3 regions of the Paenibacillus sp. YYML68 genome follow, and region 3 is predicted to be linked to each of the others. Evidence: riboswitches for the same ligand, from Rfam matches in the RefSeq annotation. Region 3 holds a riboswitch; each other region holds the start of a gene.
The links. Region 3 has a riboswitch for cyclic di-AMP ahead of PAE68_RS02825 (3D domain-containing protein). Riboswitches for the same ligand answer to the same signal wherever they lie in the genome.
Positions count from the first base shown of each region.

Region 1: another riboswitch for cyclic di-AMP. It lies ahead of PAE68_RS18220 (TrkH family potassium uptake protein); the one in region 3 lies ahead of PAE68_RS02825 (3D domain-containing protein).
Region 2: another riboswitch for cyclic di-AMP. It lies ahead of PAE68_RS04710 (stalk domain-containing protein); the one in region 3 lies ahead of PAE68_RS02825 (3D domain-containing protein).

Region 1 covers NZ_BQYI01000001.1:4,094,195-4,100,404, reverse strand. Annotated here, with positions in the region: gene uvrC (excinuclease ABC subunit UvrC) at 1-631, shown strand, start outside; gene PAE68_RS18225 (CPBP family intramembrane glutamic endopeptidase) at 561-2,228, opposite strand; cyclic di-AMP (ydaO/yuaA leader) riboswitch at 2,485-2,631, shown strand; gene PAE68_RS18220 (TrkH family potassium uptake protein) at 2,705-4,057, shown strand; gene PAE68_RS18215 (potassium channel family protein) at 4,070-4,732, shown strand; gene PAE68_RS18210 (LysR family transcriptional regulator) at 4,759-5,649, opposite strand; gene PAE68_RS18205 (succinate dehydrogenase cytochrome b558 subunit) at 5,922-6,210, shown strand, end outside.
Region 2 covers NZ_BQYI01000001.1:1,036,344-1,042,553, forward strand. Annotated here, with positions in the region: gene PAE68_RS04695 (carboxymuconolactone decarboxylase family protein) at 1-234, opposite strand, end outside; gene PAE68_RS04700 (thiamine pyrophosphate-binding protein) at 252-1,901, opposite strand; gene PAE68_RS04705 (zinc-dependent alcohol dehydrogenase) at 2,208-3,344, shown strand; gene PAE68_RS04710 (stalk domain-containing protein) at 3,416-4,243, opposite strand; cyclic di-AMP (ydaO/yuaA leader) riboswitch at 4,247-4,420, opposite strand; gene PAE68_RS04715 (potassium/proton antiporter) at 4,615-6,066, shown strand; gene PAE68_RS04720 (potassium channel family protein) at 6,125-6,210, shown strand, end outside.
Region 3 covers NZ_BQYI01000001.1:638,187-644,396, forward strand. Annotated here, with positions in the region: gene PAE68_RS02810 (AbrB/MazE/SpoVT family DNA-binding domain-containing protein) at 14-268, opposite strand; gene PAE68_RS02815 (HD domain-containing protein) at 633-1,928, shown strand; gene PAE68_RS02820 (TatD family hydrolase) at 1,965-2,753, shown strand; cyclic di-AMP (ydaO/yuaA leader) riboswitch at 2,972-3,145, shown strand; gene PAE68_RS02825 (3D domain-containing protein) at 3,471-4,562, shown strand; gene rnmV (ribonuclease M5) at 4,679-5,239, shown strand; gene rsmA (16S rRNA (adenine(1518)-N(6)/adenine(1519)-N(6))-dimethyltransferase RsmA) at 5,236-6,153, shown strand.

The DNA.
Region 1 (6,210 bases), 3.5 Mb from region 3:
GTACCGCAAGTATAAGGTCAAGACGGTGCAGGGACCGGATGACTACGAGACGATGCGGGAGGTCGTGCGCCGCCGTTATGAGCGCGTATTGAAGGAAGGGCTCAAGCTGCCTGACCTAATCGTCATTGACGGCGGGCGTGGGCACCTGTCGGCGGCGATCGACGTGCTGCACAACGAGCTCGGGCTGTACGCCGTTCCGGTGTGCGGACTCGTGAAGGATGCCAAGCATAAGACGGCACAGCTGCTGCTCGGCGATCCTGCGGAGGTCGTGCCGCTGCCGCGCGACAGCCAAGAGTTCTACCTGCTGCAGCGTATTCAGGACGAGGTGCACCGGTTCGCCATTACGTTCCACCGCGAGACGCGGGCGAAGTCGATGACGGTGTCGGCGCTCGATGCGATCGAGGGCGTCGGCGAGAAGCGGCGCAAGGCGTTGCTGAAGCACTTCGGCTCGCTGCGCAAAATTAAAGAGGCTTCAGTCGAAGACTTCAAGCCTCTTGGAATCGGTGAGAAGCTCGCCCGTCACATTCTGGCGTCGCTGAACGGTGAGGGCGAGTCGGATGCTACGGAAGACGAGGCTCTAGAGGAGGCTCCATCGCACGTGGAGGCTGCTCCCCTGGAGGCCGACGCTTGAGCCTCGAATGAATCTTATAGATGATCCAGCCGGCGGCTGCAGGGACGAAGAAGTAGACGATCCCTGCAGCCGCTTCGCGTTCGTCGCCGCTGTAGACGAGCGACAGCCCCATCAGGATGCTGTCCATCGTCGCATGCGCGAAGACGGCCGTCAGGAAGCCGTAGCGCAGGAATACATAGCCGAAGATGACGCCGATGACCGACACCTCGATCAGCCGCGTATAGACCGGGTAGATCGGATACTGCGTATGGCTCATTGCCCATAGGATGCTCGGCAGCAGCACCGCAACGAACGGGCTGCGCGTCAGCTTGAGCAGGAGCGTCACGCCCAGCAGTCGGTATACGGCCTCCTCAGAGATCGCAGCTGACCAGGCGAGCAGCGGGAACAGCTCGGGAATGCGCATATTGTAGACGGAGCTGCCAGGGTCAGAAACTGCCCATATATCGAAGCTGTACGAGCCTGCGAAGAAGAGCGCCTGCTGCACGCCAAGGATGAACAGGCCGATGATATAACCATCCTTCATCGCGAGGTACACTTGGCCGCCGAACTGTTCGTCTCTCCATGCCGGCAGCGGCTCCACTTCGGTATCCAGACACAGCTTCCGTCCGGCAAGCAGCGCGAAGTAGGTCGATAGCGCCATCAGCGTTACATAGATGTTCATGATCCACAGGTACAGCAACGCGTTCGGCTCGGATGGCCCCGTATTGTGCATCGTGCGGAACGAAGGCAGCATGTTGAAGTTGTTCATCACATAGATGCCGAGGAAGACTAGGGTGAGCATCAAGCCGCGTGAGAACGTGATGTGCCGTCTGTGCCGAATAACGAGGATGAGAGCAGTCAAGGACAGCAACAGCGACCCGAGCAGGCTGATCTGTGTCATTCGTCCGGAGCGCTCGTCCTGCGCCTCCTGCCACGTCAGGAAGCTATCAGGAGGCGGGAACGCCGGGCGGAACGAGGTGATGCGGCCGTTCTCGTAGCCGAGGTGCAGCTCAAGCGGAGCCTCGCCGACGACAATCGAACGGCTGACGTAGACGAGCCCGTAGTCCTCAGATGGTCGGCCGCTGTCCTGTAGCGTGAAGGCGGCTGGGTCATAGCCCATATCTCGCAGCGCCTTCTCGCCTGCAGCCGCAGGTGAAGCCTCTGAGGCGGCAGGCAGTGCGCCTGACTTCGCAGCAGCGTCCTTCCACGCGCTATAGCTGAATATGTGCTTCGTCGTGTAATTGACCCCAACATAATAATTGCGCGACAGTGCGTCGTCCGTTATTTCAACCTCGAAGTAATCGATCGGGAACTGCTCGCCGTACTTCTTCTCATATTCCTCCTCGAGGCCAGCATGCTGCAGGTAGCCGCTGCGTACAGTGTGCGACTGGAACAGCGTCTCCACCTTGGCCGTGTCAGACAGCTCGAAGCGCTGACGAATGAAGTCTGAGGCAAGCACAGCCGCCTCCTGCTTCGAGATGGCCGGTGTCTGCACAGCATTCTCGGGAGCACGGTCCTCCGGCTCCAGCAGCGGAGACAGGTAGGCAAGCCCGATATATAAGATGATTCCGAGCACGGCGAGCAGCAGCGGGGGACGGGCTTGTAATTTGGCAGGCATAGTCGCACTCCTTGTCCTTATTTTGTTCATCGACCTATTGTATTCGGCTATAACTTTTTCCATGCTTCCCCTATAGAGTCATGATAACATGAGCAAGCGCAGGTAAAAACAAGCAAAGTGACGCGCCGACCAGATAGGAGCGCTTACATCTGTCGTATTATTGCGAATTACCTCTCTTTTCGTTCTAAAATGGCTTTGTACTTCGTTCGAAACCGCCGTATAATTCATCTCATATGAATTTGCAGCAGCTGCCTAATTAAATATTGAGCCGAATTTCCAATGGAAAACGGGGGAACCACTAATGATGGGGTGAATTTTGTGCCAGCCACGCAGCTGCGCACAGATAGGGTGCCTGTACATCCGAATCCGACAGCTAACCTCGTAGGCTTTTGTTACAGGAACCTTGTACGCACGGCACCGGGTTTCGTTCCCTGTGTCTTTTTTGCTGTTCCATTATGAATCCGAAGAGGTGCCGGATGAAGCTTCAAGCCAAAAAAATAGAGCTCACCCCTCCGCAAATCTTGGTGCTGGGGTTCGCGGCGATCATTCTGCTCGGTGCGACGCTGCTTACGCTGCCGATCGCCGCAAGCTCAGGGGACGGCACGCCGTTCCTGGATGCGTTCTTCACCGCAACGTCGGCAACGTGCGTAACTGGCCTCGTCGTCGTCGACACAGGTCAGCATTGGTCGCTGTTCGGTAAAATCGTGATCGTGCTGCTCATTCAAGTCGGCGGACTCGGCTTCATGACGATGTCGACGCTGTTCGCCTTCGTGCTGAGGAAGCGCATCTCGCTCAAAGAACGGCTCATTCTGCAAGAGGCGATGAATCAGGGCAGCATGGAAGGCATCGTTCGGCTTATACGCAAGGTTATTATCTATTCCTTAACGATTGAGCTCACGGCGGCGGTCGTCTTCACCTTGAGATGGTCAATGGACATGGAGCCGCTGCAGGCGCTCGGCTTCGGACTATTTCACGCGATCTCGTTCTTCAACAATGCGGGCTTCGATCTATTTGGACTTGTGACAGGTCCATTCGCCAGCATTACCGCTTACGCGGACGATTATGTGATCAATATCGTCTCCATCTGTCTCATCATACTTGGCGGACTCGGCTTCGTCGTCTTATCCGATCTGCTCGATTACCGACGGCTGCGCAGATTGTCGCTGCATTCCAAGGTCGTGCTAACGGCAAGCGGCGTGCTGATCGCGGTGGGAGCTGTCGTCATCTTCATCTTCGAGTTCACGAATGCGAGGACGCTCGGTGCGCTCGATTGGGATGGTAAGCTATTAGCGTCGATCTTCCAATCCGTTACCCCCCGCACCGCAGGCGCCAATACATTAGACATTGCGGCGATGCGTCAGGCGACCCAATTTTTCATCATATTCCTCATGTTCATCGGAGCTTCACCCGGCTCGACGGGTGGTGGCATTAAGACGACGACGTTCACAACGTTGGTCGGGGCGATTATTGCGATGGTGCGAGGCAAGGAGGACATCGTCTTCTTCCATAACCGTCTCGGCAAGGATCGATTGCTGAAGGCGATTACGATCACGATGATTGCCTTGTTCGTCGTCATCTTCGTGACGATGGTGCTGTCGACGACTGAGGATCGTCACTTCCTGATGATCCTGTTCGAGGTGACGTCCGCATTCGGCACAGTCGGCTTATCGATGGGGCTGACGCCTATGCTGAGCGATGTCGGCAAGGTGATGATCGCACTCACGATGTTCATCGGCCGTCTTGGTCCCTTGACGCTCGCCTATGCGCTCGGACCGAAGGCGGAGAAGGAATTGTATCGATACCCGGAAGGGAAAATAACGATCGGATAGGGGATATCAGCGATGAAACGCAGTCAATACGCCGTCATCGGACTGGGGCGCTTCGGCTCCAGTCTTGCCAAGGAGCTCATCAAGCTAGGCTACCAGGTGCTCGGCATCGATAAGGACGAGGAGGCCGTCGAGGAGATGAGCAGTGTGCTCACTCACGTCGTCGCGGCTGATTCCACAGATGAGGATGTGATTCGATCGCTAGGCCTGCGTAACTTCGACAGTGTGGTCGTGGCGATCGGCGACGATATACAGGCCAGCATTCTAACTACTATATTATTGAAGGATGTCGGGGTGAAAAATGTCGTCGGCAAGGCGCTCTCCGAGCTGCACGGCAAGGTGCTGCAGAAGATCGGCGCCGACCGCGTCATCTTCCCGGAGCGGGATATGGGCATCCGCGTCGCTCACCAGCTCGTCTCCCCGAACCTGCTCGACTATATCGAGCTGTCGAAGGATTATACGATCGCCGAGCTGACGGTGCCGAGCTGTCTTGATGGACGCTCGCTTAAGGATCTCGATACGCGAGCGCTCTACGGCTGCAGCGTCGTGGCGATTAACAAGAAGAAGGGCGTCATCATCGCCCCGACCGCTACTGACATGGTCGAGGAAGGCGATATTATGGTCATTATCGGCACGAACGATGAGATCGAGCTGTTCGAGAACGAGGTTATTCGTTAACATTCATTCGATTCATATAGGTGACATTAAGCTCGGTAATACTTGACTGCCAGATCGATAAATAGCTGAATCGCAGGCTCCATCGCGGCCTCCTTCTTGAATAAGAGGGAGGTCGTTCTCTTCGTCTGCTCGAGCTCGGGGATGAAGCGTACGGTCAGCTCGTTGTTGTCGACGAGCGGGTGCCGCACGTATGACTCGGGCAGCAGTGTAGCGGTCTGGCACGTTGAGACAAGACGTACGATCGCCTCGAAGGAGTCGATCTCCATCTTCACGTCGGGGTGTACGCTGTAGCGCATGAACATCTCATCCATGAGCACTCTGTACCATGTCCCGCGTGAGAACAGAATCATCGGCAGCTCATGCAGGTCGCCGATCGTCAGCTCCTCGCGGTCCGCATACGGATGACCGGACGGCAGCACGAGGCACAGCGAGTCGTCGAACAGCGGTACGGAGCTCAGCTGCGGATCGTCGATGCGCGAGGCGACGAGGCCGATGTCGACCTTCTTCTCCTTGACGAGCGGCACGACCTCGTGCGTCTTGCCTGTAATCGCTTTAATATCTGTGAGCGGGTGCTCCCGAATATAGATGGTCACAAGGTCAGGCAGCGTCGACTGCAGCGTCGTCAGGCTGGCGCCGATGATGATGCTCGCGGGCTTCGTCTCGGTGCGGTACAGGCGAAGCGTATCGTCGAGCTTGCGCTGCAGCCGCTGCTGCTCGAGGGCGTGCTCGTAGCACAGCTCCCCGGCGCGCGTCAGCTCGAGCCGCTTGCCCTTGCGCCGGAACAGCTCGACACCGAGCTCCTCCTCGAGCTTCATCATTTTGCGCGACAGCGCGGGCTGGGACAGGTTGAGTATGGAGGAAGCTTTATTCAAGCTCTGCTGCTGGACGACTGTAATTAAGATTTCCCAATGGTTCATAGTTGGCGTGTGCTCCCTTGATAGATATGCTTATGCGCATGGTGCATAATCGATTATAAAAAATCGGCACTTCCATTATAAGCGAAACAGGAGTAGTATGATAGTTGTAACGTTTTATTCACAAAACCATGCCCGCAGTATAAAACGTTGTCGATTCATGGAAAATAGGCGTAGCGAATGTTGTTGACGCTCCCTATCGACGGGGGTACAATGGTAGATGGTTTTTATAAGAATGCCGTTGCATGCTTAATTTTAGGGGGGAACGAAGGGTAATGTTTAAGAACTCGTATTTTTCACGAAAGCTCCATTCCTTGCTCGGTGTCATTCCAGTCGGGTTTTTCCTGATTGAGCACCTGCTGACGAACTACACGGCGGTCAAGGGTGGTCATCAGGGCTTTCTCGACGCCATCGACTTCCTGCACAGCTTGCCGCTCGTGCTGGCGCTCGAAATCTTCATGATCTGGATTCCGCTGGCGTACCATGCGATCTATGGTCTGTATGTGGTGTACACTGCGCGTAACAACGTCAACAATTACGGCTATTTCCGCAACCAGATGTTTT
Region 2 (6,210 bases), 400 kb from region 3:
CAGATGGAAGGGCAGCTGCCCCTCGGCTCCTTGTGTAATCAAGGAAGACAGAGTCAGCAGATTCCTCTGCTTCAGATCAAGCTGGGTACGAGAGTACACATCGCCAAAGCCGAATTCAATGATCATATGATAGAAATCGGGACTGAAGCGCTTGATGCTATCCAGAGGGTCTGTTCCTTGTCCGCCCGATAATTTGCGCAACGTCTCCATTCCACGGTCAAAACGTGTGTTCATATTCGTATACTCCCTCCTTATTTCAGCTGCACGACTCTGGACAGTGTTGGCGGAACCTCCTTGGGATCCACAATGGCCTCAATAACGACAGGACCATCGGCATTCAAGGAGGATGTGATCGCTTCTGCCAGTTCATGCTCTGTTGTGCAGCGGAACGATGGGACGCCCATGGATGCGGCAAATTGAGCTACGTCGAGCCTGGTCTCATAGATAGTTCCTACGGACCGGCCTGTAGAATAAGACATGCCCTTCTCGACCATATCGAGCTGACCGTTGTTCAGAACGATGAAGATAACGGGAATGTGATGATTCCTTGCTGTGGAAAACTCAGTGCCGTGCATAAATGTACAGCCATCCCCTGTTAAGCATACGATCGTCCGGTCAGGAGCACCGATCTTCGCTCCGATCGCGAACCCGATCGCATGTCCCATCGCACCAAACACGTCATCGAAGAAGAAGGTGCCTGGCTCGTAAATATCAAAATGACGAACTGCATAGAACGTATGACTTCCATCATCCCCGAACAGAATCGAATCTTGGGGTAAGAGGGCGCGCATGGTTTTGACCGTTTGTTTGGCTGTAAGAGCTGTTGTAATTGGAGCTTCGCTGGAATCTGGCTCGGTTAATGTCGCTGCGACTTCCGAGAAGGTTGTACAGTATGGAGGGGTGGCCACTTGGAGTAGTTTCTGTAGGTTGGCTTTTGCATCGCCAAGAACAACCTTGCTAGGAACGGGAATCGATTTGCCTGTAAAGGTTACATCACAATCGAAGTGCAGAACAGAGTGTGGGTACATCTCAGGAGTAAAGCCGGCTAGAGACATATCGCTGAGCTTCGTACCAATGACGATCATGAGGTCCGTACCGGATCTTAAATAGTGGGACGCATCCTCGGTCCCTCCAAGGCCAAAACCGCCTAAGCTTAGCGGATGAGTAGAAGGGAAGGCGCCTTTGCCACATGGAGTAGTGATAACAGGAATGTTCCAGCCTTCGGCGACTTGTCGCACTTCTTCATAAGCACCTGCAATGCCGACGCCCTTGCCTATAAAAAGAACCGGCTTCTTGGCATTGTTGATCAATGGTACGACGTTCTCAATATCGGACGACACGACAGAAGGAATATCCGTGGGCAGCGGAATATAGAACGATTCGACCTCTTCCATATAGACATCGTAAGGGATTGAGAGATGAACAGGTCCTCGCTTGCCAGTCATAGCCTGCTCAATCGCGTGCCTTAAGTATAGCATAAGTTGCTCCTTACGCTCTATACGTGCGCTGAACAAGGTCACAGGCTCGAACATTCGTGTCAGGTCCGTACCGAATTGGCTCGAATCTTGCCCTTGGGCTTTGCCTGTAGCTTCAATGGGCTGATGACCCGTAATGAATAGAACCGGCAGATGATATGCTTTGGCCTGCGCGGCTGCTGTGAGTAGGTTCGTACCGCCTGGACCAGTCGTGCCTACAGCTACACCCAGTGATTGGTGTGTGAGTGCATAGCCGGAAGCCTGATAACCTGCACCAGCTTCATGTCGGCTGAGGACGAAGGTCACATTTTCGTTTTCGAGCTCGAACAACAACGGACATACCGCTTTACCCGGTACGCCGAACACATGTGTAATTCCCCAACGATTGAAATGCTCTGCTAATAAAGCGGACACTTTCTTCTTCACTTTACATTCCTCCTTGGTGGTCGTACATATGCATCTTGGGGATTCGCGATGAACCGACAAAATATGAAGTTCCCCCGCCTAGATAAATGGTATTTCAGCACTACGTCTATATTATACTTCAGGAGTATGTCGAATAAGTTTATATGTTTTGTCGAATCCATATAAGATATTGTTGTAGTCGTGCATCGTTCGGCTTATATATGTATACATTGGAAATATTAAGGTGTTATTGCTTCTATATCCTGTATCTGAATACAACGGCTAGTCGGGTGGCATATTACACGCAAAAACAAGAAGGAGCCTGACATGAAAGCCGTTACGTATCAAGGGATTCAAAAAATAATGGTCAAGGACGTACAGGACCCGATGATCGAGAAGCGCGATGACCTAATCATTAGACTGACGAGCACGGCCATATGCGGCTCTGACCTGCACCTGTATCACGGGATGGTTCCCAATATGCCCAAGAACTTCGTTATAGGCCATGAGCCGATGGGCATTGTGGAGGAAGTCGGACCTGATGTTACCCATGTGAAAAAAGGTGATCGGGTCATTATTCCGTTCAATATTGCGTGCGGCCAATGCTTCTACTGCCAGCATCAGCAGGAGAGTCAATGCGATAATGCGAATCCGAACGGAGAGGTCGGTGCGTACTTCGGTTATTCGGATACGTTCGGTGGCTATGCTGGGGGGCAGGCTGAATACTTAAGAGTGCCATATGGCAACTTCGTGCCGTTCAAGGTTCCAGAGAGCTGTGAGCTTGAGGATGAGAAGCTGCTGTTCCTCTCTGACATTATTCCGACCGCCTACTGGGGAGTGGATAACGCAGGCGTCAAGCCGGGGGATACGGTTATTGTGCTCGGCTGTGGTCCTGTCGGTCTGCTGACACAGAAGTTCGCTTGGATGAAGGGGGCGAAGCGCGTCATCGCGGTCGATTACATCAACTATCGGCTGGAGCATGCGAAGCGCGTGAACGGGGTTGAGATTGTTAACTTCGAGAAGGAAGCGAACATCGGAAGCTACCTGAAGGAGCTAACAGGCGGCGGCGCCGAGGTCGTGATCGATTGTGTCGGGATGGATGGGAAGATGACGTTGGTGGAGAAGATCGAGACAGCGCTCATGCTTCAAGGCGGTTCGATGGGAGCGATCCAAATTGCGTCGCAGGCTGTGAGGAAGACCGGTACGATCCAGCTCATCGGCGTATATGGGCTGCGGTATAATGCGTTTCCGCTAGGAGACTTGTTCGCACGCAACATCGTATTGAAGATGGGCCAAGCTCCGGTCATTCACTACATGCCGCACTTGTATGAGCTTATCACGACGAACAAGCTGGACCCGACGGACATTATTACACATCGGGCGAGCTTGTCGGATGCGCCGCGGATGTATGAGCTTTTTGACGGGAAGAAGGATGGATGTATTAAGGTTGTATTGAAGCCGTGATAGGTACCTGGTCTAGCTAAAAAAGCAGGCTAGCTGTTATCAGCTAATCTGCTTCACTTCACTTAACAAGTTTAAGGAGCTAATACGTAAACCTTCACATCTTGAATGCCGAAGCGCCAAGCTTGATCTCTGGACTGTGGGACGAAGATGTCGACCTTGTTGCCCTTAATCGCACCACCGGTATCGGTAGCTGTACCGAACATGCCGCCGACCGGTAGCCCTTCATGCGTATAGCCTTCGATATATACTTGACTGCCGAGCGGAATGACAGACGGATCGACAGCGACGGTGCCTAGACTCAACGTGTTACCCATATAATCAAGCGCTGCATAACCGCCGTTCTCTAATGGAGTAGCGGTGTAAGCGGACGCCTTAGCTTTGATTACCTTCGTAAACGTGCGGTTATTGATTAGTGGTCGGTACCACGCCGGAGCGTAATAGCGTCCGTCTGTGCCAAGAATCGCGATTCGGTTCGTCGCATCCCATTGCGTCGTCGCTCCGAAGGTGTCGGAGATGAGTCGGAAAGGGACATAGACGCGTCCGTCGACGAGGCGCGGCGCACTCTCGACTTCGGTGGTCTGCTCGTTGACAGAGATGACCTTCTCGCCGGTTGTCAGCGTCAAGCTTGTCTCTTCGTTCTGAATGGTGACGGTTATTTGTTGACCGTCCATTTGCCATTCAAGGCTATAGCCGAGCTCGTCCACAATTGTACGTGCTGGCACCTGCAGCTTCGAATTGTCGACGACAACAGGCTTGGCGTCCTGGAATTGAACGAGCTTGTCGTTGATCTGTACTTTAATATCCGTCTGTACTGCTGCATAGGTGCCAGATGGTGAATATAGAGCAGCAGGCAGCACCAATAAAGCTGCGAGCAGCATTTTTTTCACAGAAGTATGCAATTGTATCCCTCCTATATAAGCCTCCGAGGTTAGTTGTCGGGTTCGGGAAGAGGATTTCCCTAGGCCGTCTTGTGCGCAAGGAAGATTCAAGCGCATGTCAACTGCCATTCACCCCAAGTAAAGAGTCCCCCGTACGAGCAGCATGAAGAAGCCTGTGCGATTCGGCTTAAATGAATTTATCATAAGCGTTCCTTATGAAGCAATACGCAAAAATATCCATGGGTTGAAAATGGAAATGATTATGCCCGTTTATGCTGAAAGACGTGCCTACCTTTACCTGTAATGGTACAATATATAGAAGCAGATCCGCGGAAGCTCGTGATGGATTAGCAGCATATTTCGCTCAACAGGTGCGGTGAGGAGGTCCAGGGGTGCCATTTACAGTCGATAGCTCGATCTTACTTTTCTCTACATTATTAATTGTGGGCGTCATCACCACGAAGTTCTCATCTCGGCTCGGCGTGCCGTCTCTTGTGTTCTTTATTGCAGTGGGCATGGTGCTGAGTAAGTTTATTTACTATGACAGCGCCTACCTGACGCAATTGTTCGGAATTGTGGCGTTGATCGTCATTTTGTTCGAAGGCGGACTTCAGACGAAATGGAGCAATGTGAAGCAGGTGATCGGTCCCTCAGCTACGCTAGCGACAGTGGGCGTGTTGATTACGACCGTCATTATCGGCGTGCTTGCCAAGTACATACTTGGATTGTCTTGGCTGGAAGGGCTGCTCTTCGGTGCAATCGTCGGGTCCACCGATGCCGCGGCAATATTCGCTGTCCTCGGGAACAAGAACATTCGTCCGAAGCTGACGGCGACGCTGGAGGCCGAGTCGGGAACGAATGACCCGATGGCGATCTTCTTGACCATCTCGCTGATCGAATTGATTCAGTACCCGGATGCCAGCTTGATGTCGCTCATCTGGGGCTTCGTGTGGCAGATGGGCTTAGGACTTGTGATGGGTGTACTCTTAGGTAAGTTATCTGTATGGATGATTAACAAAATTAATCTCGACTCGTCAGGGTTGTACCCGGTGCTGTCGATGGCGCTTGCCGTTCTGACCTACAGCGGAACAGCGATGCTCCAAGGAAGCGGCTTACTAGCCGTCTACGTGATGGCTGTTCTCGTCGGCAACTCGGATCTTACGTATCGGCACTCGATCTTCCGGTTTAACGAAGGCTTCGCTTGGATGATGCAGATTCTGATGTTCATATTACTGGGGCTGCTCGTGTTCCCGAATCAGCTGCTCTCCGTCATCTGGCAAGGGTTAGGCTTATCGATTCTACTGATGTTCGTAGCAAGGCCAATCGGCGTGTTCGCAAGTATGATCTTCACGAAATTCAGCCTCAAGGAGATCACGTTCATCTCTTGGGCGGGCTTGCGGGGAGCCGTACCGATTGTACTCGCCACCTATCCGATGATCGCAGGAATCGATAACAGCCAGCTGATCTTCAATGTCGTATTCTTCGTCGTTCTCACGTCGGCCTTGGTGCAAGGCTCAACAGTGTCATTATTAGCTGACAAGCTAGGACTATTAGGTGGTAAAAAAGCGACCGTTCCGCACACTCTGGAGCTCGTATCGATCGGAAGGACGAATGCGGAGATTATCGAGATCGATGTCGAGGAGAACTCTCCCGTCGAGGGTAAGCAGATCAGACATGCCGAGCTTCCGGAGGAAGCATTAGTGACGGCCATTGTTCGGGATGAAAAAATTATTACGCCAAAGGGAATGACCTTCATTCAAACGGGCGACATCCTCTACGTGCTAGTGCCGAAGCATCTGAGAGAGCAAGTGAAGGCGCAGTTTAGTAAGCAGGAAGAGTCTTAATGAACGTAGCTGGATGAACATGATCATTTCTCAGTAAGGGGGGATACGCTTGCACGTTGTGCTGCTTCGATTATCGATTAAGCTGTTAAAAATGAAAAGCTCAGCACTCATTGTTGGATGTCTGATCTTTGTGCTAGCTGCTAC
Region 3 (6,210 bases):
TACCCTATTTTTTTTATTTTGTCACAGGTATTGGCATTTCAGATAAGCATTCGTGACAAACAATTTTTCCCTTGAAGTAAGAAACGTTTTCTGCGTTACCACAGAAGATACATGCAGGCTCATATTTCTTCAGCATGATGCGCTCGCCATCTACATAGATCTCCAAAGCGTCCTTCTCGCCAATACCTAACGTTCTACGAAGCTCGATCGGAATAACAACGCGACCTAATTCGTCTACTTTTCTTACAATACCAGTTGATTTCATCATGATATAAATCCCCTCTCTAGAAGTTCAAGAATATAGTAGTGCAGCGGAGTAAAATTATCGTCATGTTTCGACATATTTCTTTATCTCTATGATACCAACCATTCCCATAATAGTCAACCTTAAAGTTAAGAGAATTTATAAGCAAATTATGGTATATTAGCTGTGGAAAAAGAAGTGGCGAAGCGGCGCGCTAACAGGCCGTTTTGCTTCATAATTGCTCCATATTTGGAAAAGGAAATAATCCAATTAATGTATATTTTGCGCTATGAAGCTACCAAATGAATATCGACACGATATGACATCTTTATTTGTCGCCGTGCATGCTTTGTCGAATCTAATTGTGAATAGGCAGGAGGAAGTTTCCATGCACAATCCGTTACAGGAAGAAAAAGTGTTCAAGGACCCTGTTCATAAGTACATTTACGTACAAGATCAGATTATTTGGGCTCTAATCAACACGCGAGAGTTCCAGCGGCTGCGCCGCATTCGGCAACTGGGCACTTGCTTCCTGACGTTCCATGGCGCGGAGCACAGTCGCTTCTCGCATTCGTTAGGCGTCTATGAAATTACGAGAAAAATCATTTCACAGTTCGAGCGCAACCGGTATGCGGATTGGCCTAGTGAAGAGCGTCTACTGTGTCTGTGTGCCGCGCTGTTGCACGATGTTGGACATGGACCGTTCTCTCACTCTATCGAAAAAACGTTCGGCACTCATCATGAGGAGTGGTCGTGCCGTATCGTGCTCGGTGATACCGAGGTGAACAAGGTGCTTCGACAAGTATCGCCCACGTTCCCGCAGCAGGTTGCAGGTGTGATCGCGAAGACGTACCGTCAAGAGATCGTCGTCAGCCTCGTTTCCAGTCAGTTGGATGCAGACCGTATGGATTACTTGCTGCGCGACGCATATTTCACAGGCGTGAACTATGGCATGTTCGACCTCGATCGCATCCTCCGCGTGCTGCGGCCCTATCAGGGACACATTGTCGTCAAGGAGAGCGGCATGCATGCGGTGGAGGATTACTTGATGGCACGCTACCAGATGTACTGGCAGGTGTACTTCCATCCGGTTACCCGAAGCGCCGACGTCATCCTCCATCACATCTTCGAAAGAGCGAAGCATCTGCACGAGGAAGGCTATACGTTCCGCTTCATGCTCGCGCCGCTTCCGAGCTTATTCGCGAATAAGCTGAGCGTCCAGGAGTATCATATGCTCGATGAGGCGTTCATGCAGACGGTGCTCATGCAATGGTCACTGGAGCAGGACGACATTCTCTCCGAGCTGTGCTCCAGATTTCTGGAGCGGCGGCTGTTCAAGTATACAACGCTTGAAGTGATGGATGTGCCGATGCTGGAACGGCTGAGAGATACATTCCGCAGCATCGGTCTTGACCCGCATTATTACCTCGAGGTTGATTTCCCATCCGACCAGTCGTATGATGTGTATCGACCGGGGGAGCAAGACGAGAAGCTGCCTATTCTGTTGCTAGATGCAGCTGACAGACTGACTGAAATTTCCCATAAATCTGAAATTGTTCGCTCCATCAGCGGTATTCAGATGGGGAAGTATCACTTATATTACCCGCAAGACCTTCTCTTGAAGCATGCGTCCCGATTGGATGAGGCCACGCGTCGTCTGCTCGGTCTTGTCGAAGATCAATAGCTACATATATGAAATGGAATAGGGGTTGTATTAAAGATGCTGATCGACACTCATGCTCATCTGAATGCGGAGCAATTCGATGAAGACCGACAAGAAGTGATCGCGCGTGCACAACAGAATGGAATTCGTCGAATTATCAATGTCGGATTCAATCGAGAGACGATTCCGACTTCGCTGGCGCTTGCGGAGCAGTACGATTTCATCTACTCGACGGTCGGCTGGCATCCGACCGATGCGATCAATATGAAGGATGGCGATCTGGAATGGCTCGAGTCGCTGTGCGCACACGAGAAGGTCGTAGCGATCGGCGAGATTGGACTCGATTATTACTGGGATACGTCGCCCAAGGATGTTCAGGACCGCGTGTTCCGGGAGCAGATTCGGCTTGCCCGCAAGGTGAAGCTGCCGATTGTTATCCATAATCGTGACGCACATCATGACGTCGTCGAGACGCTCCGTGAGGAGAAGGCTTCAGAGGTCGGTGGCGTCATGCACTGCTTCTCTGGCAGCTGGGAGACGGCGAAGCAGTGTCTGGATCTCAATTTTTATATTTCGTTCGGAGGGCCAGTCACCTTCAAGAATGCGAAGCAGCCCAAGGAGGTGCTGGAGAAGGTGCCTCTGGATCGTCTGCTGATCGAGACGGATGCTCCATACTTAGCCCCACATCCGTATCGTGGAAAGCGGAATGAATCGTCCTATGTTCGGCTCATTGCAGAGACTGCGGCAGAGATTAAAGGGCTTTCATTGGAGGAGCTTGCGGAGATCACAACTCGTAATGCCACTAAGTTATTTAACCTCAAAACGAGTGAAATGACTCAAAAATGAGGGTATGAGGACGACTGTTTTTTATCACGAAACAAGAGAATGCGAGATAATGAGCAATAATCGAAGGCTTGAGCGAGAAATAGGTGTGTTGGTTGCGATTTCAATTCGAAATTTGGTCCAAATTGAACGAAAATGATTCTTTTTCGGCGTGTTTGTATACTTTACAATTAAACCCCTCGCATCGTAAACTCAGTATTAACTTCATACGATTTACCAAGCTTCCAATATCGCTGAGTTTCCGAAAGGGAAACGGGGGAACCGCAGCTTCAAGCCGAATCGGGCTGGGCTGTAACAATTGGGGTGAATCTCGGACGCCTTCAAGAGGTCCGGGTAGGGCGACTCTCAAGTCCGAATCCGTCAGCTAACCTCGTAAGCGTTTAGAGAGAGGTAACGCATTGTCGTGCGCTTTATTTTCATTTGGATCAAATGAGTATAAAAGTCACGGGAAGGTTCCTCTTCTCCGCTGACTTTTTTTGTGCTGTCCTCCATGGGAGGCGGCGCGGGCATGCTCATAAGTGATCCTTCCAAAGCGGGGGTGAACGAGGCAGGCAAGTCGGCTCTGATGTCAGTAGCAAACGTTGGTAATGACAGTCATAACAATTTACCAAGTCGCGTCAGATCTTATCATGCATAACACTCGATGGCGAGGCTTTAAGGAGGACGGAACAAGTGGGAGCTGGATCACTAGAGCAACCCCATGAAAGACGATCATCCAGCATGACCTTCGCACTGCGATGGGCGCATGAAAACTTGCGTATGATTACGATAATTGCACTACTTTCATTCGCTATGGCTTTCATGTTCTTGATGATGTTGCACGGTACCGCGATTAAGCGCGTATCGGTCGTTGTAGACGGACAGGAGCTTATGTTCCAAACCCGGCAAGGGGAGCTGCAACGAATACTGGATGAGCAAGGCATAACGGTCAGTGAGCACGATCGATTATCGCATTCGCTGGATGCGGCGATTCAATCGGGCGATCGGATTACGATTACACGCACGACACCTGTACAGCTTACAGCTGACGGAGAGACCCGAACGATCTACACAGCGGGTACAACGGTGGAAGAGGCGCTAGCGGACTTGAACGTAACGCTCGGTGAGCACGATAAGGTAATGCCGGCGAAGGATGCGGAGCTTACGGCGAACGCAGCGGTTCAGGTCGTGCGCGTAACGAAGGAGCTCGGCGAGGTCGAGGAGAAGGTCGCATTCGACATCGTTAAGAAGAACGAGCCCAAGCTGCTCAAGGGCAAGGAACAGGTCGTACAGGAAGGTCAGGAAGGCATCGTTATTAAGCAGCTGGAGAAAGTATATGAGGACGGCGTGCTCGTCTCCGAGCAGGTTGTCGAAGAGAAGGTTCAGCAGGAAAGCAAGCAGCGGATCGTCGCGGTCGGAACGAAAAATCCGGTCGTTGCTTTGTCAAGCTCCTCGCCCAATGTGGATGAGGTGATGAAGAATGGCATCAACTTCGGTTATAAGCAAGTGATTAAGAACTTTACCTTAACCGGTTATTCAGCCGGACCCGCGTCGACTGGCAAGGATGTCAATCATCCGCAGTACGGCGTAACTTCATCAGGTGCGAAAGTGACAGAAGGTCGTACCATTGCAGTAGACCCTAAAGTAATTCCGATCGGCTGGTGGGTATATATCGAAGGCCTCGGCTTCCGCCGTGCGGAGGATACGGGCAGTGCCGTGAAAGGAAACAAGATCGACGTTTATTTCGACAGTCATAACTATGCCAGCCGCTTCGGTACGAAGAGTGGCTACACGGTATACATTATCGGCCCGAAGAAGCCGTCGGCGAATTAGGAGCTTGCAATTGGGCAAGACTAGATTCATTATAGATATAAAGTCAGCAGGTGAAGAAGAGGTGCCTCAGGCGGCCTCTTCTTTTGCTTGTTTATGCAGAAAGGAAGCAAGACGTGATGATCAAGGAGCTAATTGTAGTGGAGGGCAAGGACGATACGACGGCGATCAAGCGGGCAGTAGAGGCCGATACGATCGAAACGGGCGGCTCGGCCATTAATGACGCCGTGATTCGGCGCATACGGCTTGCACAGGAGCGTCGGGGAGTGATCGTGTTCACGGACCCGGACCATGCGGGCGAGCGCATTCGCAAAATTATCGCCAAGGCGGTGCCGGGCGTGAAGCACGCGTTCCTGACACAGAGCGAGGCGACCAGCAAGGGCGATATCGGCGTCGAGAATGCCTCGGTCGAGTCCATTCGAGAGGCGCTGTCGAAGGTGCGTACGGATACGCAGGCGAGCGAGTCGCTAATCGAATGGGAGGATCTGATGGATGCCGGTCTCATCGTACATCCGCAGGCGGCCTCTAGACGCCTGCTCGTAGGCAATAAGCTAGGTATTGGCTATTGCAACGGCAAGCAGTTCTATAATCGGTGCCGGATGTTCCAGATTACGCGTGAGGAATTCGAAGCGGCGGCGCGTGATCTGTACGATGCGGACCAGGAGGGGGCGGCACAATGAATCGTGAGGACATACAACCGGCAACAGCCCAAGGCGAGGTCTTGGACATCGCCTCACCGAAGCGGACGAAGGAGCTGCTGCAGAGGCATGATCTGACGCTGAAGAAGAGTCTGGGTCAGAACTTCCTGATTGATCCTAATATATTGAACAAAATCGTCGGTGCGGCCGACCTCGACCCGTCGAAGGGCGCATTCGAGATCGGGCCGGGCATCGGCGCCTTAACGCAGCAGCTGGCAAAGCGGGCGGCGAAGGTCGTCGCGGTCGAGATCGACCAGCGGCTGCTGCCGCTGCTAGAGGAGACGCTTGCGCCTTATCCGCACGCTCAGGTCGTCCATGGCGATGTGCTGGATGTCGATCTGCATGCTTTGTTCCGCGAGCATTTCAACGGGCTGGAGAAGGTGAGCGTAGTGGCGAACCTGCCGTATTACGTCACAACGCCGATTCTGATGAAGCTGCTGGAGGAGCGTCTGCCGCTCGAGAACATCGTCGTCATGATTCAGAAGGAGGTCGCCGAGCGGATGGCTGCGAAGCCTGGCGGCAAGGAGTATGGCTCGCTTAGCATCGCGGTTCAGTACTACTGCGTGCCTGAGGTCGTGACGATCGTGCCGCACACCGTGTTCATCCCGCAGCCGAATGTTGATTCGGCGGTCATCAAGCTGGCTGTACGGGAGCGTCCCCCTGTTGAGGTCGATGATGAGGCATTCTTCTTCGAGGTCATTCAGGCGAGCTTCGTTCAGCGGCGCAAGACACTGTACAACAATCTCTCCGCGAAGTACTTCACGAAGGAAACGAAGCCGGAGCTGGAGCAGCTGCTCCACGGAATCGGTATCGAGCCGTCAAGGCGCGGTGAGACGCTCTCGATGGAGGAGTATGCCAAGCTGGCCGCGGCGCTGGCTGCCTATCTGAAGCGATAGCGGGTGAGCCTCGCTACGGTGCTCTAGGGAATTGGGCGGATTGCCTGCACCAATTGC